Regions from separate parts of the Rouxiella sp. T17 genome, predicted to be linked through region 3. Evidence: predicted binding sites of a transcription regulator. Region 3 holds the regulator's gene; each other region holds the start of a gene.

Region 1 (4,883 bases), on a different contig from region 3:
CATGGTAACGGTTGGTTCATCAACGCTCAGAGCTGGCAGCGCTTCGACGTTCTGTGGATCACAGATGGTGTCGGAGATGTTCAGTTCGCCCAGACCGGTGATAGCAATGATGTCGCCAGCTTCCGCAGTCGCAGCTTCGATACGCTCAAGACCCATGTGGGTCAGAACTTTACCGACTTTACCGTTACGGGTTTTGCCTTCGCTATCAATGATAGTGACCTGCTGGTTAACTTTGGCAATACCACGTTTGATACGGCCGATGCCGATAACGCCAACATAGTTGTTGTAGTCCAGCTGGGAGATTTGCATCTGCAGTGGGCCAGTGCTGTCAACCTGTGGAGCGGATACGTGGTCAACGATCGCCTGGTACAGCGGGGTCATGTCTTCGGCCATATCGTTATGGTCGGTACCCGCGATACCCATCAGTGCAGAAGCATAGATGATAGGGAAATCAAGCTGCTCATCGGTAGCATCAAGGTTTACGAACAGGTCGAATACCTGGTCAACAACCCAGTCAGGACGCGCGCCAGGGCGGTCGACCTTGTTGATTACCACGATCGGCTTCAGACCATTAGCGAATGCTTTTTTGGTCACGAAGCGGGTTTGCGGCATAGGGCCATCCATTGCATCCACAACCAGCAGCACCGAGTCAACCATTGACATCACACGCTCTACCTCGCCGCCGAAGTCGGCGTGTCCCGGGGTATCAACGATGTTGATGCGGTAGTCTTTCCAATTAATGGCGGTGTTTTTTGCGAGGATGGTAATCCCACGCTCTTTCTCCAAATCGTTGGAGTCCATTACGCGTTCGGTTGCTTCTACACGCTCTCCGAAGGTACCGGATTGCTGTAGCAGCTTGTCAACCAGGGTAGTTTTACCATGGTCAACGTGGGCAATAATGGCGATGTTACGCAAATTTTCGATCACAGCTTTGCCTCAGGCATTTAGAAATATAGAAATAGCGCGCTATTGTACACGTATTAGGCTAGGTTCTAAACAAGTTCACAAGATTCTCTTTGAAACAACTTCTGTATGGTTACTTTACGATCCCTTTCACGGTGCAAAACCCCGTCTGACCCAAAATGGTGCACCAAATTGGGTCACAACCCGTGTGGTTTTGACCCAAAATAGTGCATTAATCCCGTTATGGTGCATACTCAATAACCATACAACCCGCGCAGAACGGCAATCGTACCGATTTGACAAAGTTGGCACAGATTTCGCTATTACTTATTCAGGGTGAAAAGAGTCTTATCAGAGCCATTATAGAGCTGTTTAAGCCACACGCCATTTTCGACACTGTTTGTTGATTCGTTCGAAGACGAACACATAATGAGAATTTCGGGAGAACTAGTATGTCCGCTGAACACGTTTTTGCGATTATCAAGGAAAATGAAGTCAAGTTCATTGACCTGCGCTTCACTGACACCAAGGGTAAAGAACAGCACGTTACCATTCCATCTCACCAGGTGAGCCCGGACTTCTTTGAAGATGGTAAAATGTTCGATGGTTCTTCCATCGGCGGCTGGAAAACCATCAACGACTCAGACATGGTGCTGATGCCAGATCCGAGCACGGCGGTTCTTGACCCGTTCTTTGAAGAGTCTACCTTGATCATCCGTTGTGACATCGTAGAGCCAAACACTCTGCAAGGTTATGACCGCGACCCGCGTTCAACGGCTAAACGTGCTGAAGACTTCCTGAAAACTTCCGGTATCGCAGACACCGTGCTGTTCGGACCTGAGCCAGAGTTCTTCCTGTTTGATGATGTGCGCTTCGGCAGCAGCATCTCCGGTTCTCATGTTGCTATCGATGATATCGAAGGCGCGTGGAACTCCAGCACCAAATACGAAGGCGGCAACAAAGGCCACCGTCCAGCAGTAAAAGGCGGTTACTTCCCGGTTCCTCCGGTCGACTCCGCTCAGGACCTGCGTTCTACCATGTGTCTGACCATGGAAGAAATGGGCCTGGTTGTTGAAGCTCACCACCACGAAGTGGCGACCGCTGGCCAGAACGAAGTGGCAACCCGCTTCAACACCCTGACCAAGAAAGCCGACGAAATCCAGATCTACAAATACGTGGTTCACAACGTGGCTCACGCATTTGGCAAAACTGCGACCTTTATGCCAAAACCAATGTTTGGCGATAACGGTTCAGGCATGCACTGCCACATGTCCCTGTCCAAAGACGGTAACAACCTGTTCTCTGGCGACAAATACGGCGGCCTGTCCGAAACTGCGCTGTACTACATCGGTGGTATCATCAAGCACGCCAAAGCAATCAATGCTTACGCGAACCCGACCACCAACTCCTACAAGCGTCTGGTCCCAGGCTACGAAGCTCCTGTTATGCTGGCTTACTCAGCGCGTAACCGTTCTGCTTCTATCCGTATTCCACACGTTTCAAGCCCGAAAGCGATGCGTATCGAAGCGCGCTTCCCTGATCCAGCGGCTAACCCATACCTGGCGTTTGCTGCCCTGCTGATGGCTGGCCTCGACGGCATCATCAACAAAATCCATCCTGGCGACGCGATGGACAAAGACCTGTACCACCTGCCACCAGAAGAAGCGGCAGAGATCCCACAGGTTGCTGGTTCTCTGGAAGAGGCTCTGAACGAGCTGGATGCAGACCGTGAGTTCCTGACTCGTGGTGGCGTATTCACCAATGACGCAATCGATGCTTACATCGCGCTGCGTACTGAAGAAAACGACCGCATCCGCATGACGCCACACCCAGTAGAGTTCGAACTGTACTACAGCGTTTAATAACGTTTACGTAGTCCCGAGCTTTACTCCGCACTGTCGTGGTTTTCGAGCCTTGGCAGTGCGGAACAAAAATATAGAGATATTTTTTGTTGCCGTGGAATCTTTTAGCCCATCTCCGGATGGGCTTTTTTCTCCACGCTACTTTCCTGTGTGACATCCCCGGCCCGGCGCATTGACGGGAAGCGGGTTTAAATGCACCAATCAGGTGCGGGAGACTGCTGTATGGCAACTGGCAAGCTGCCCGATGCTGGGCAGATCCTCAATTCTCTTATCAACAGCGTTCTGCTGTTGGACGACGAGTTGGCCGTGCATTACGCCAATCCGGCGGCTCAGCAATTACTTGCGCAGAGTTCACGTAAACTTTTCGGCACGCCGTTGCCCGATCTGGTGGGCTACTTTTCGCTGAATATCGCGTTAATGCGCGAAAGTATTGAGGCTGGGCAAGGATTTACCGACAGCGAAGTCACCCTGGTGGTGGATGGTCGGGCGCACATTATGTCGCTGACCGCACAGGCTTTGCCGGAAGGTTTTATTTTACTCGAGCTCGCGCCGATGGATAACCAGCGTCGTTTGAGTCAGGAACAGCTTCAGCACGCGCAGCAGGTCGCCGCAAGGGATCTTATTCGCGGGCTGGCACATGAAATTAAAAACCCGCTGGGTGGACTTCGGGGCGCGGCGCAGTTGCTGTCGAAGGCGCTTCCCGACCCGTCCCTGCTGGAATATACCAAGGTCATTATCGAGCAGGCCGACCGTTTACGTAATCTGGTTGACCGTTTGCTGGGGCCGCAAAGACCGAGTCAGCATATTACGCAGAGCATTCATCAGGTTGCCGAGCGCGTATGCCAGCTGGTGTCGATGGAAAAACCCGACAACGTTCAGCTGGTTCGCGATTACGACCCGAGCCTGCCCGAACTGGCGCACGATCCGGATCAAATCGAGCAGATTCTGCTTAACATTACTCGCAATGCCTTGCAGGCATTGGGAGAAGAAGGCGGCACTATTACGTTAAGAACGCGTACCGCTTTCCAAAGTACCCTGCACGGGGTGCGCTACCGTCTGGTGGCCCGTATCGATATTGAAGATGACGGTCCCGGCGTGCCTGCCCATTTGCAGGACACCCTTTTTTACCCCATGGTCAGCGGCCGCGAAGGGGGAACAGGTCTGGGCCTGTCCATCGCGCGCAGTTTGATTGACCAGCATTCGGGTAAAGTTGAATTTAACAGTTGGCCAGGACACACCGAATTCTCGGTTTTCCTGCCTATTCGCCAGTGAGGTTTCTATGCAACGAGGGATAGTCTGGATCGTCGATGACGATAGCTCCATCCGCTGGGTTCTTGAACGCGCGCTCACTGGAGCAGGCTTGAACTGCACCACGTTCGACAGCGGCAATGACGTGCTGGAAGCCATTGCGACTCAAACCCCTGACGTTTTGTTATCAGATATTCGCATGCCTGGAATGGACGGGCTGGCGCTGTTAAAACAAATCAAACAACGTCATCCGATGCTGCCCGTCATTATTATGACCGCGCATTCGGATTTGGACGCGGCGGTCAGCGCGTATCAACAGGGCGCGTTCGACTATTTGCCAAAACCTTTCGATATTGACGAAGCCGTCGCGCTGGTTGAGCGCGCGATCAGTCACTATCAGGAGCAGCAGCAGCCCGCGCGCAGCCAACCGGCCAGCGGCCCGACGGCGGATATTATCGGTGAAGCGCCTGCCATGCAGGACGTGTTTCGCATCATCGGTCGTCTCTCCCGGTCATCAATAAGCGTGTTGATTAACGGCGAATCGGGTACGGGTAAAGAGCTGGTGGCGCACGCGTTGCATCGCCACAGCCCGCGCGCCAAAGCGCCGTTTATTGCCCTGAATATGGCGGCTATCCCGAAAGATTTGATTGAGTCCGAGCTGTTCGGCCATGAAAAAGGGGCGTTTACGGGCGCCAATCAAATTCGTCAGGGTCGTTTTGAACAGGCCGATAACGGCACGCTGTTCCTCGATGAAATCGGTGATATGCCGATGGACGTGCAAACCCGCTTGCTGCGCGTATTGGCCGACGGCCAGTTTTATCGCGTGGGCGGCTATGCGCCGGTGAAAGTCGACGTGCGCATCATCGCGGC
Region 2 (4,883 bases), on a different contig from region 3:
GTTAATAATCAACCGCGTTATTACGGGCGCTAAAGCTGAGATAGCGTATAACGTAATGGAAAATGCAGGAAGAAGACTACCTTGGGACATTGCCCGAAAAAGGCTGTACGCGCTGAAGCTTTAAAAACAAATTATTAATATCAAAACTTTTGAGGCAAAAAAGCAAGCCGTTGCCGACTTGCCTTTGATTTTGCAGGTTAATCTTTGTTAGCGATTAACCGTGACGAACAGGCTCGTGCTTGATGATAACTTCACGCTTTGGTGCGTGATGACGCGGTTTAGGGTGATGAACCACGTGGTGAACCGGCTTCTTCACAATCACGACGCGCTCTTGCGGCTTATGGTGATCCATCGGGCCTTCGGCGTGTGCAGTTGCTAAAGCAGCGTTGCTGGCCAGTACGGCAAAAATTACGGCTAATGTAGTCTTTTTCATGGTGTTGTCCTTTTATAAATGCGCGGCTATGCGGCTCTTGTTATTGAATATCAGCCATAGCATGGAGAACTAACAGCATGAAATATCCTAAAAAAATCTAACTTACGATAAATTTACACTTACGATCCGCGATGCTTACCCATCAGACAACTTTTTTACATTTAAGCGCATAAAAAGGCGAATTAGTTAACTCTCCCTGCTGTTAGCGTTTTACAAATGGACATAATAGGTGCGTAAACTTTGCACTATTAGGATGAATCCTCTCTCTGTAAGGGTTGGCGATCGTGATATAATCATTAACAAGAGTCGAATTCGCTCCGCCAATCGCCTACGGAAAGCCTTTTAGCCCCGCGATCCCCGCCTTTTATTGTAGATATTCGTAAACATTGTCGGAAAATAGCGCTTTCGCACAACTTATACCTAAATCGGTAGTCCGAATATTGGCAAACCAAGCATGTATCGCGATCAAGCTTTCACCTGCGCGTTACGCAAATTCACTCATATTGATGATTGAAATGACATGACTGCTCCAACTCAACGTTTTAAAAAATCATTTTTGCACCCACGCTACTGGTTTACCTGGTTTGGCTTGGGCGTGCTGTTTTTGCTGGTGCAGCTGCCTTATCCGGTGCTGTATCGCCTCGGTGTGTGGCTTGGCCGCACCTCAATGCGTTTTCTCAAACGCCGCGTTTCCATTACTCGCCGTAATCTACAGCTCTGCTTCCCCGATATGGACAGCGACCTGCTCGAGCACAAGATAGTCAGTAATTTCGAATCGCTCGGCATGGGCCTTTTGGAAACGGGAATGGCGTGGTTCTGGTCAGATGCCCGCGTTAAACGCTGGTTTGACGTCAGCGGCCTTAACAACTTGAAAATGGCGCAGCAGAACAATCAGGGCGTGCTGATTATCGGCGTACACTTTATGTCGCTGGAACTGGGCGGCCGCGCGATGGGCCTGTGTCAGCCAATGATGGCGATGTATCGTCCGCACAATAATAAAGTGATGGAATTCGTGCAGACTTGGGGCCGTATGCGCTCCAACAAGGCGATGCTCGACCGCAAAGACCTGCGCGGCATGGTTCACGCCCTGAAACGTGGCGAAGCCGTGTGGTTCGCGCCCGATCAGGATTACGGCCCGCGCGGCAGCGTTTTTGCCCCGCTGTTTGCCGTCGATCAGGCTGCGACCACCAGCGGCACCTTTATGCTGGCGCGTCTGGCTAAACCGGCGCTGGTTTCCGTGGTGCTGGTGCGTAAAGACAAAGGCGCAGGCTACGAGCTGGTGATTCAGCCCGAACTGAAAAATTATCCGATTGACGATGAGTTAGCCGCCGCCGCCTATATGAATCGCGTGGTCGAGAAAGAGATTATGCGTGCGCCCGAGCAGTATCTTTGGTTGCACCGTCGCTTCAAGACTCGCCCTGAAGGCGCGCCTTCGCTTTATCTATAATGTAGTCATTTAAAGCTCACCGCTTACCTAAACCCGGCCTCGCTGCCGGGTTTTTTGTTTCTATCCCCTCCCTATTCTTTCTCTCCGTAATGTCGCCCTTTCTTTGCACAACGTGTAGAAATTTCTCGAAATGTCTCGCGATCCTTCAACAAAACAGCCTTTCTACACATCATCACTACATTTCTCTTCAAAATATTACCGGATGTTATCATTTTCACGCTAAATGCTTACCAGATCGCGAAATATTGGAACATTGCGCACCATTTTGCAGCAAAGCCATTTACAACGCCCCAAATTAGGTCAATAAATCTCCTTATTAGTATCAATGTTACTGGTCAATACCCTGCCGGTACTTGATTACTAAGACTTTTCAATGTTGGCACTCCCTTTGCTTTAGCCGTTTTGCTCGCACGATTCAGAGCTGAGGGCTTTGCCCCATAAACAGACAGGGTGCTCCGGCACTCACAAAATAATAATTTTCGCTCTCGCCTCACAGGACGATTTATGAAAAAAATAATGCTCTCAACGCTGATTGCCGCTGCAAGTTTTGTCACCTTGGCCGGTCAGGCTCACGCAGGCACCACCCTCGATACCATCAAGAAAAACGGCTTTATCAAATGTGGTATCAGCGACGGATTGCCGGGCTTCTCCTCCAAAGATGACAAAGGCAACACCACCGGTCTCGACGTTGACGTGTGTCGTGCAGTGGCCGCCGCCGTGTTCGGCGACGCGACCAAAGTGAAATACACTCAGCTGACAGCGAAAGAGCGCTTTACTGCGTTGCAGTCCGGCGAAGTCGACATCCTCTCTCGTAACACTACCTGGACCTCGTCTCGCGATGGCGGCATGGGCATGATCTTCGCGGGCGTAAACTATTACGACGGTATCGGCTTCCTGACCCACAAGAAAGCTGACCTGAAAAGCGCCAAAGAGCTCGACGGCGCAACCGTTTGTCTGCAGGCCGGTACAGATACCGAGCTGAACGTGGCCGACTACTTCAAGGCCAACAAAATGTCCTTCACGCCGGTGACTTTCGACCGTTCGAGCGACAGCGCCAAAGCGCTGGAATCGGGCCGTTGCGACACCCTCTCTTCCGACCAGTCCCAGCTCTACGCCCTGCGCCAGTCTCTGAGCAAGCCTGACGACTACATCGTATTGCCGGAAGTTATCTCCAAAGAGCCGCTGGGCCCTGTGGTACGTCGTGGTGACGAAGACTGGCTGGAAATCGTGCGCTGGTCACTGTTCGCCATGCTGAATGCCGAAGAGATGGGCGTGACCTCCAAGAACGTCGATGCGATGGCCGCTAATCCGACCACGCCAGACATGGCAAACCTGCTGGGTAAAACCGGTAAATATGGCGAAGACCTGAAACTGCCGAACGATTTCGTGGTGAAAATCGTTAAGCAGGTCGGTAACTATGGTGAGAGCTTTGATCGTAACGTCGGTGAAGGCAGCCCGCTGAAAATCAAACGTGGTCAGAATGCGCTGTGGAATCAGGGCGGCATTCAGTACGCACCGCCAGTTCGTTAATTCCAGCCAGCTTGTTATTGACTGCCGGACAGCAGCACGCCGTTTAAACGCGGCGTGCTGCTTCCAACAAGACCTGTAACACCCGAATTACCGCATACTGAGGCTGTCCTATGTCGCAACGCCCAACCCAAAAAGTCGCATTTTCACTGCGGAATCCTGCGGTTCGTGCCTGGTTGTACCAAATTTTAGCGGTCGTGCTGCTGTTCGCTTTTTTGGGCTACCTGCTCCACAACACCATTACCAATTTAACGACGCGAGGGATCACCTCGGGCTTTGATTTTCTTAATCGCGGTGCCGGATTTGGCATCGTCCAACACCTTATCAGTTACGAAGAAGGCGACACCTACGCGCGCGTCTTCCTGATTGGCCTGCTCAATACCTTGCTGGTTTCAGCGCTGTGTATCGTTTTTGCCTCTTTTCTCGGCTTTGTCGTGGGGTTGGGACGCCTTTCCGACAACTGGCTGATTCGCAAACTCTGTACCGTTTACGTCGAAACCTTTCGTAATATTCCGCCGCTGCTGCAAATCTTCTTCTGGTATTTTGCCGTGCTGCGCAACCTGCCCGGCCCGCGTCAAAGTCTGAACGCCTTTGATACGGTATTTGCCAGCAATCGCGGATTGTATCTGCCTTCGCCAGAGATGGCGGCGGGCTTCTGGCCGGCCGTGATTGGCCTGCTGCTGGCCGTCGGCGGTATTCTGTTCCTGAAACGCTACAACCATTTCCGCCAGATTCATACCGGGCTGGTGTGGCGTATCTGGCCGTGGTGCCTGCTGATGCTGGTGCTGTTTCCGGCGATCGCCCAGCTGATTTTCGGACCGGCGCTGCACTGGGATATTCCAAAACTGCGCGGCTTCAACTTTGGCGGCGGCATGGTGCTGATTCCGGAACTCGGCGCGCTGACGCTGGCATTGTCGGTCTACACCTCGACTTTTATCGCGGAAGTGATTCGTTCGGGCATTCAGTCGGTGTCGCATGGCCAGCATGAAGCCGCGCGTTCGCTGGGCCTGCCGAATCCGGTCACGCTGCGTCAGGTTATCTTGCCGCAGGCGATGCGGGTGATTATTCCGCCGCTGACCAGCCAGTATCTCAACATCGTCAAAAATTCGTCCCTCGCGGCGGCGATCGGCTATCCGGATATGGTGTCGCTGTTTGCGGGTACGGTGCTGAACCAGACCGGACAGGCCATCGAAACCATCGCCATCACCATGTCGGTTTACCTGATTATCAGTTTGGTGATCTCGTTCCTGATGAATATTTACAACCGACGCATCGCGTTGGTCGAGCGCTAAGGGAAACGAATGACGATGACCACTCTTCCGCAATCCGTCAGGGGCGCCAAGGCCGGTACGCCAATCAGTCGCGCCGTGCTGTGGGCGCGTAAAAATCTGTTCTCCAGCTGGTTTAACAGCCTGCTGACCCTGTTTTTCGTCTGGCTGCTGTGGGAGCTGGTTCCGCCGCTGCTGAACTGGGTAA
Region 3 (4,883 bases):
TGATGGCGTCATGTCCGATGGCCTGATTTTTATGGGCAATCATGGCGAAGAGTTAAAAAGCTTCAACGTTCGCGACGGTTACGGCATTCGCTGCCTGCTGACTTCAGACATTGAAGTGGCCATTATTACGGGGCGCAAGGCTAAATTATTGGAAGATCGTGCCGAAACTCTGGGCATCCGCCATCTTTATCAGGGTCAGTCCGATAAGCTTTTGGCCTTCCGCGAACTGTTAGATACACTGTCTCTTCAGCCTGAGCAGGTCGCGTATATTGGCGATGACCTGATTGACTGGCCGGTGATGGAGCAAGTCGGGCTTTCCGTCGCCGTGCAGGACGCCCATCCGATTCTGTTGCCGAAGGCAGATTACGTGACGCGCATTGCAGGCGGACGCGGCGCGGTTCGCGAAATTTGCGACCTGATTCTGCTGGCGCAGGGCAAGCTGGAGGACGCCAAAGGGCTGTCGATATGAATAAAACCAAGCTTTGGATAACACTGTTATTGGGTTTAGTGGTACTGGTCCTGATCGGCTGGACAATCTCCGACACGCCCGACGCCGCGCCGGACGCCGCCGTGAATACCCAGGATCCCACTTATCAGAGCCAGCACACGGTAACGGTAGTCTATGACCCAACCGGCAAGCTGAATTACAAGCTGGTGTCGGAAGAGGTGAAGTATTACACCACCGACCTGCTGACCTGGTTTACCAATCCGGTGGTCACCATGTATGACCCGCAAACCAGCGTCGCGACCTGGACCATTCGCTCCGATCGCGCCAAGCTGACCAATGACAAGATGCTCTATCTCTATGGTCATGTGCAGGTTGACAGTTTGACGCCAACCACGTCGCAGCTGCAAAGAATCAAGACAGACAATGCCCAGGTTAATCTGGTCACACAGGACGTAGCCTCAGACGATGAAGTCTACATTTATGGCACCGGTTTTACCTCTAATGGCATGAAAATGCGTGGTAATCTGAGAAACAAAACCGCACAGCTGATCGAAAAGGTAAATACAAATTATGAAATTCAAAACCAAAAATAATCTCCGTAACCTTCTGATCACCAGCGCGCTGTTCGCGGTAAGTCTTCCGGCGCTGGCATTGAAAGATGACACCACCAAACCGATGACCATTACGTCCGACAATCAGGCGGTGGACATCAACACCAACACCGTGACCCTGACCGGCAACGTGGTGCTCAAGCAGGGCAGTATTCTGGTGCACGCCGATCGCGCGACCATTGTTCGTCCGAACGGCGTGTCCGGAAAAGAGATCGTTGAAGGCTTTGGTAATCCGGTCACCTTCCAGCAGATGCAGGATAACGGCAAGCCGCTGAAAGGCCACGCATTAAAAGTCCGCTATGAAGTTGAGAAGGACTTGGTTACGCTGACAGGCGATGCCTATCTCGAGCAGCTCGACAGCAACGTGAAAGGCGACCGTATTACTTATCTGGTGCAGCAGCAGCAGATGCAGGCTTACAGCGACAAAGGTAGCCGAGTGACCACCGTGCTGGTGCCTTCCCAGCTACAGCAAAAGACCCCTGCGGCTGCAGGTCAGAAAAAGAGTAACTGATAATCTATGGCAACGTTAATCGCAGAAAATCTGGCTAAAGCCTACAAGGGCCGTAAAGTGGTCGAAGACGTGAGCCTGTCAGTCAAGTCAGGTGAAATCGTCGGACTTTTGGGTCCAAACGGCGCAGGTAAAACCACAACGTTTTACATGGTCGTCGGTATCGTGCAGCGCGACGCGGGCCGCATTATTGTGGATGATGAAGACATCAGCCTGCTGCCGCTGCATACTCGCGCGCGTCGCGGCATTGGTTATTTGCCGCAGGAAGCCTCCATCTTCCGTCGTTTGAGCGTTTACAACAATCTCATGGCCGTGCTGGAGATCCGTGACGATCTCAATAAAGAGCAGCGCGTGGCCCGCGCCAACGAGCTAATGGAAGAGTTCCACATCTCGCACCTGCGCGACAACCTCGGGCAGTCGCTGTCCGGCGGTGAGCGCCGTCGTGTGGAGATAGCCCGTGCGCTGGCGGCCAATCCGAAATTTATCCTTCTGGATGAACCGTTTGCCGGTGTCGACCCGATTTCGGTTATCGACATCAAGAAGATCATCGAGCATCTGCGCGACAGCGGCCTCGGCGTACTGATTACCGACCACAACGTGCGCGAAACGCTCGACGTCTGCGAACGCGCCTACATCGTGAGTCAGGGGCACATGATTGCCCACGGCACGCCAGAAGAAGTCATGCAAAATGAACAGGTTAAACGCGTCTATCTAGGCGAGGCTTTCCGTCTTTAATTGAGGCTTTCGGTCTTCAAAAGTAGATACTCCGCTAATTTGTCGTAACGGAATTGAAATCAAGATATGAAGCAAGGTTTGCAACTCAGGCTCAGCCAACAACTGGCAATGACACCGCAACTCCAGCAGGCAATTCGCCTGCTGCAGCTGTCCACGCTTGAACTCCAGCAAGAAATACAATTGGCACTGGAAAGCAATCCGCTGCTGGAGCAATCCGATCTGCACGATGAAATAGACGCCAAAGAAGCCACCGAAAACGAAGCGCTAGACACCCGCGAAGCGCTCGAGCAGAAAGATATGCCCGAAGAGCTGCCGCTCGACGCCACCTGGGATGAAATTTACACCGCAGGCACGCCGTCCGGCACGGGCAATGATTACAGCGATGACGAACTGCCGATTTATCAGGGCGAGACCACCCAGACGCTGCAAGATTATCTGATGTGGCAGGTTGAGCTCACGCCGTTTACCGAAACCGATCGCGCAATCGCTACCTCTATCGTCGACGCCGTCGATGACACCGGTTATCTGACGATTTCTCTCGACGATATTCTCGAAAGTATTGGCGATGAAGAGGTCAACATGGACGAGGTCGAGGCCGTGCTCAAGCGCGTGCAGCGTTTCGACCCCGTCGGCGTCGCTGCGAAAGATCTGCGCGACTGCCTGCTCATCCAGCTTTCCCAATATCTTCCCGAAACTCCCTGTTTATCTGATGCGCGCCTGATTGTCAGCGAACACCTCGATCTGCTCGCCAATCACGATTTTCGCGCACTTATGCGTTCAACTCGCTTAAAAGAAGATACACTTAAGGGAGCGATGCAGCTGATTCAGTCCTTGGATCCCCGACCTGGCCAGTCCATCAATACCGGCGAATCCGAATACGTGATCCCCGACGTTCTGGTGCGAAAAGTGGGTAAAGTCTGGACGGTTGAACTGAATTCTGACAGCATTCCACGCCTGAAGATCAACCAGCAGTATGCTGCGATGGGAAATTCAGTGCGTAATGATAGCGACGGACAGTTTATCCGCAGTAATCTGCAGGAAGCCAAGTGGTTGATTAAAAGTCTGGAAAGTCGCAATGAGACCTTATTAAAGGTCACGCGTTGTATTGTTGAACAGCAGCAGGCATTCTTTGATCTCGGTGAAGAGTATATGAAACCTATGGTACTGGCCGATATCGCCAGCGCCGTGGATATGCACGAATCGACGATTTCCCGCGTGACCACGCAGAAGTTTCTGCACAGCCCACGGGGCATTTTCGAACTTAAGTATTTCTTCTCCAGTCATGTGAGTACGGACAGCGGCGGTGAAGCTTCATCCACGGCTATCCGGGCACTGGTGAGGAAATTAATCGCGGCGGAAAACCCCGTCAAACCTCTGAGCGACAGCAAGTTAGCCACTATGCTATCGGATCAAGGCATTATGGTGGCGCGACGCACTGTAGCAAAATACCGAGAGTCTTTGTCAATCCCGCCTTCAAACCAGCGCAAACAGTTGGTTTGACCTCAACAGAGAAGGAAGACATTATGCAACTCAACATTACCGGACATCACGTAGATATTACTGAACCCCTGAGAGCATTTTTGACCGAAAAGTTTGCCAAACTTGAGCATTACTTTGACCGGATCAATCAGGTTTACATAATATTGAGTGTCGAAAGAGTGCAGCAGGTGGCCGAAGCCACGCTACACGTGAACGGAGGAGAGTTGCATGCAACCTCGGAGCATCAGGACATGTACGCCGCCATAGATGGGCTGGTTGATAAACTGGCTCGACAATTGAACAAACATAAAGACAAACTGAAACAGCACTGATCCTAAAGACTTTTATATCGGCTCGTTCTTTTACTCGACGTTAATGAAATTCACTATTTCAGGCGCGAAAGGTAAAAAGCGAGCCGTTAAATCTTTAAGGCAGACGCCAAAGTGAAAATGAGATGATTAACGATACCGCACTGCATCTGACTTCGGTCTTAAACGCCGAATGCACGAAAAGCAACGTCCACTGCGCCAGCAAAAAACGCGCGCTGGAAATCATTAGCGAACTGGCAGCCAACCAGCTTGGCCTGTCACAGCAGGTGATTTTCGATGCTCTTTTGACCCGTGAACGCATGGGCAGCACCGGAATTGGCGCCGGGATTGCAATCCCTCATGGAAAACTTGAAGAGGACACCCTGCGCGCCGTCGGCGTATTTATCCAGCTCGACCAGCCTATCGCTTTCGACGCTATCGATAATCAGCCGGTTGACCTGCTTTTTGCCTTGCTGGTTCCCGCAGATCAATGTAAAACCCATTTACATACCCTCTCTTTGGTCGCCAAAAAGCTGGCCGACAAAGCGGTATGCCGTCGCCTGCGCGGTGCGCAAAGTGACGAAGAGCTGTTCCAGATAATGACCCAAGACGAGTAAATCGCAGAAAAATAGCTATTAGTTAATCCATTACTATTGGTTTATACATTATAGATTTGGTGTTGTAGAAACGTGGCGAGCGCAGCGAGACTGTAAGCTTACATCGTGACCGTAGGAGCTTACATAGGTAAGTGACTGCGGCGAGTGAAGGAAGCCAACGCATCTACAGCGTGAAAC

Evidence for each region. Region 3 encodes sigma-54, which starts transcription at its own class of promoters, with help from an activator protein. Its sites were predicted from a motif close to GTTGGCACANNTTTCGCTNT; they were not measured.
Region 1: a site for sigma-54 is predicted at 1,208-1,227, ahead of glnA (glutamate--ammonia ligase). Genes of this name have one in related genera too.
Region 2: a site for sigma-54 is predicted at 2,256-2,275, ahead of SC206_RS04430 (amino acid ABC transporter substrate-binding protein). Genes of this name have one in related genera too.

What each region holds. Positions count from the first base shown of each region.
Region 1 covers NZ_JAWUEA010000007.1:21,006-25,888, reverse strand. Annotated here, with positions in the region: gene typA (ribosome-dependent GTPase TypA) at 1-927, opposite strand, end outside; gene glnA (glutamate--ammonia ligase) at 1,356-2,765, shown strand; gene glnL (nitrogen regulation protein NR(II)) at 2,988-4,037, shown strand; gene glnG (nitrogen regulation protein NR(I)) at 4,045-4,883, shown strand, end outside.
Region 2 covers NZ_JAWUEA010000013.1:65,696-70,578, reverse strand. Annotated here, with positions in the region: gene SC206_RS04445 (DUF3368 domain-containing protein) at 1-124, shown strand, start outside; gene SC206_RS04440 (hypothetical protein) at 215-433, opposite strand; gene lpxP (kdo(2)-lipid IV(A) palmitoleoyltransferase) at 954-1,880, shown strand; gene SC206_RS04430 (amino acid ABC transporter substrate-binding protein) at 2,385-3,410, shown strand; gene SC206_RS04425 (amino acid ABC transporter permease) at 3,521-4,699, shown strand; gene SC206_RS04420 (amino acid ABC transporter permease) at 4,709-4,883, shown strand, end outside.
Region 3 covers NZ_JAWUEA010000021.1:81-4,963, reverse strand. Annotated here, with positions in the region: gene kdsC (3-deoxy-manno-octulosonate-8-phosphatase KdsC) at 1-469, shown strand, start outside; gene lptC (LPS export ABC transporter periplasmic protein LptC) at 466-1,041, shown strand; gene lptA (lipopolysaccharide ABC transporter substrate-binding protein LptA) at 1,019-1,570, shown strand; gene lptB (LPS export ABC transporter ATP-binding protein) at 1,577-2,302, shown strand; gene rpoN (RNA polymerase factor sigma-54) at 2,369-3,802, shown strand; gene hpf (ribosome hibernation promoting factor) at 3,826-4,113, shown strand; gene ptsN (PTS IIA-like nitrogen regulatory protein PtsN) at 4,236-4,706, shown strand.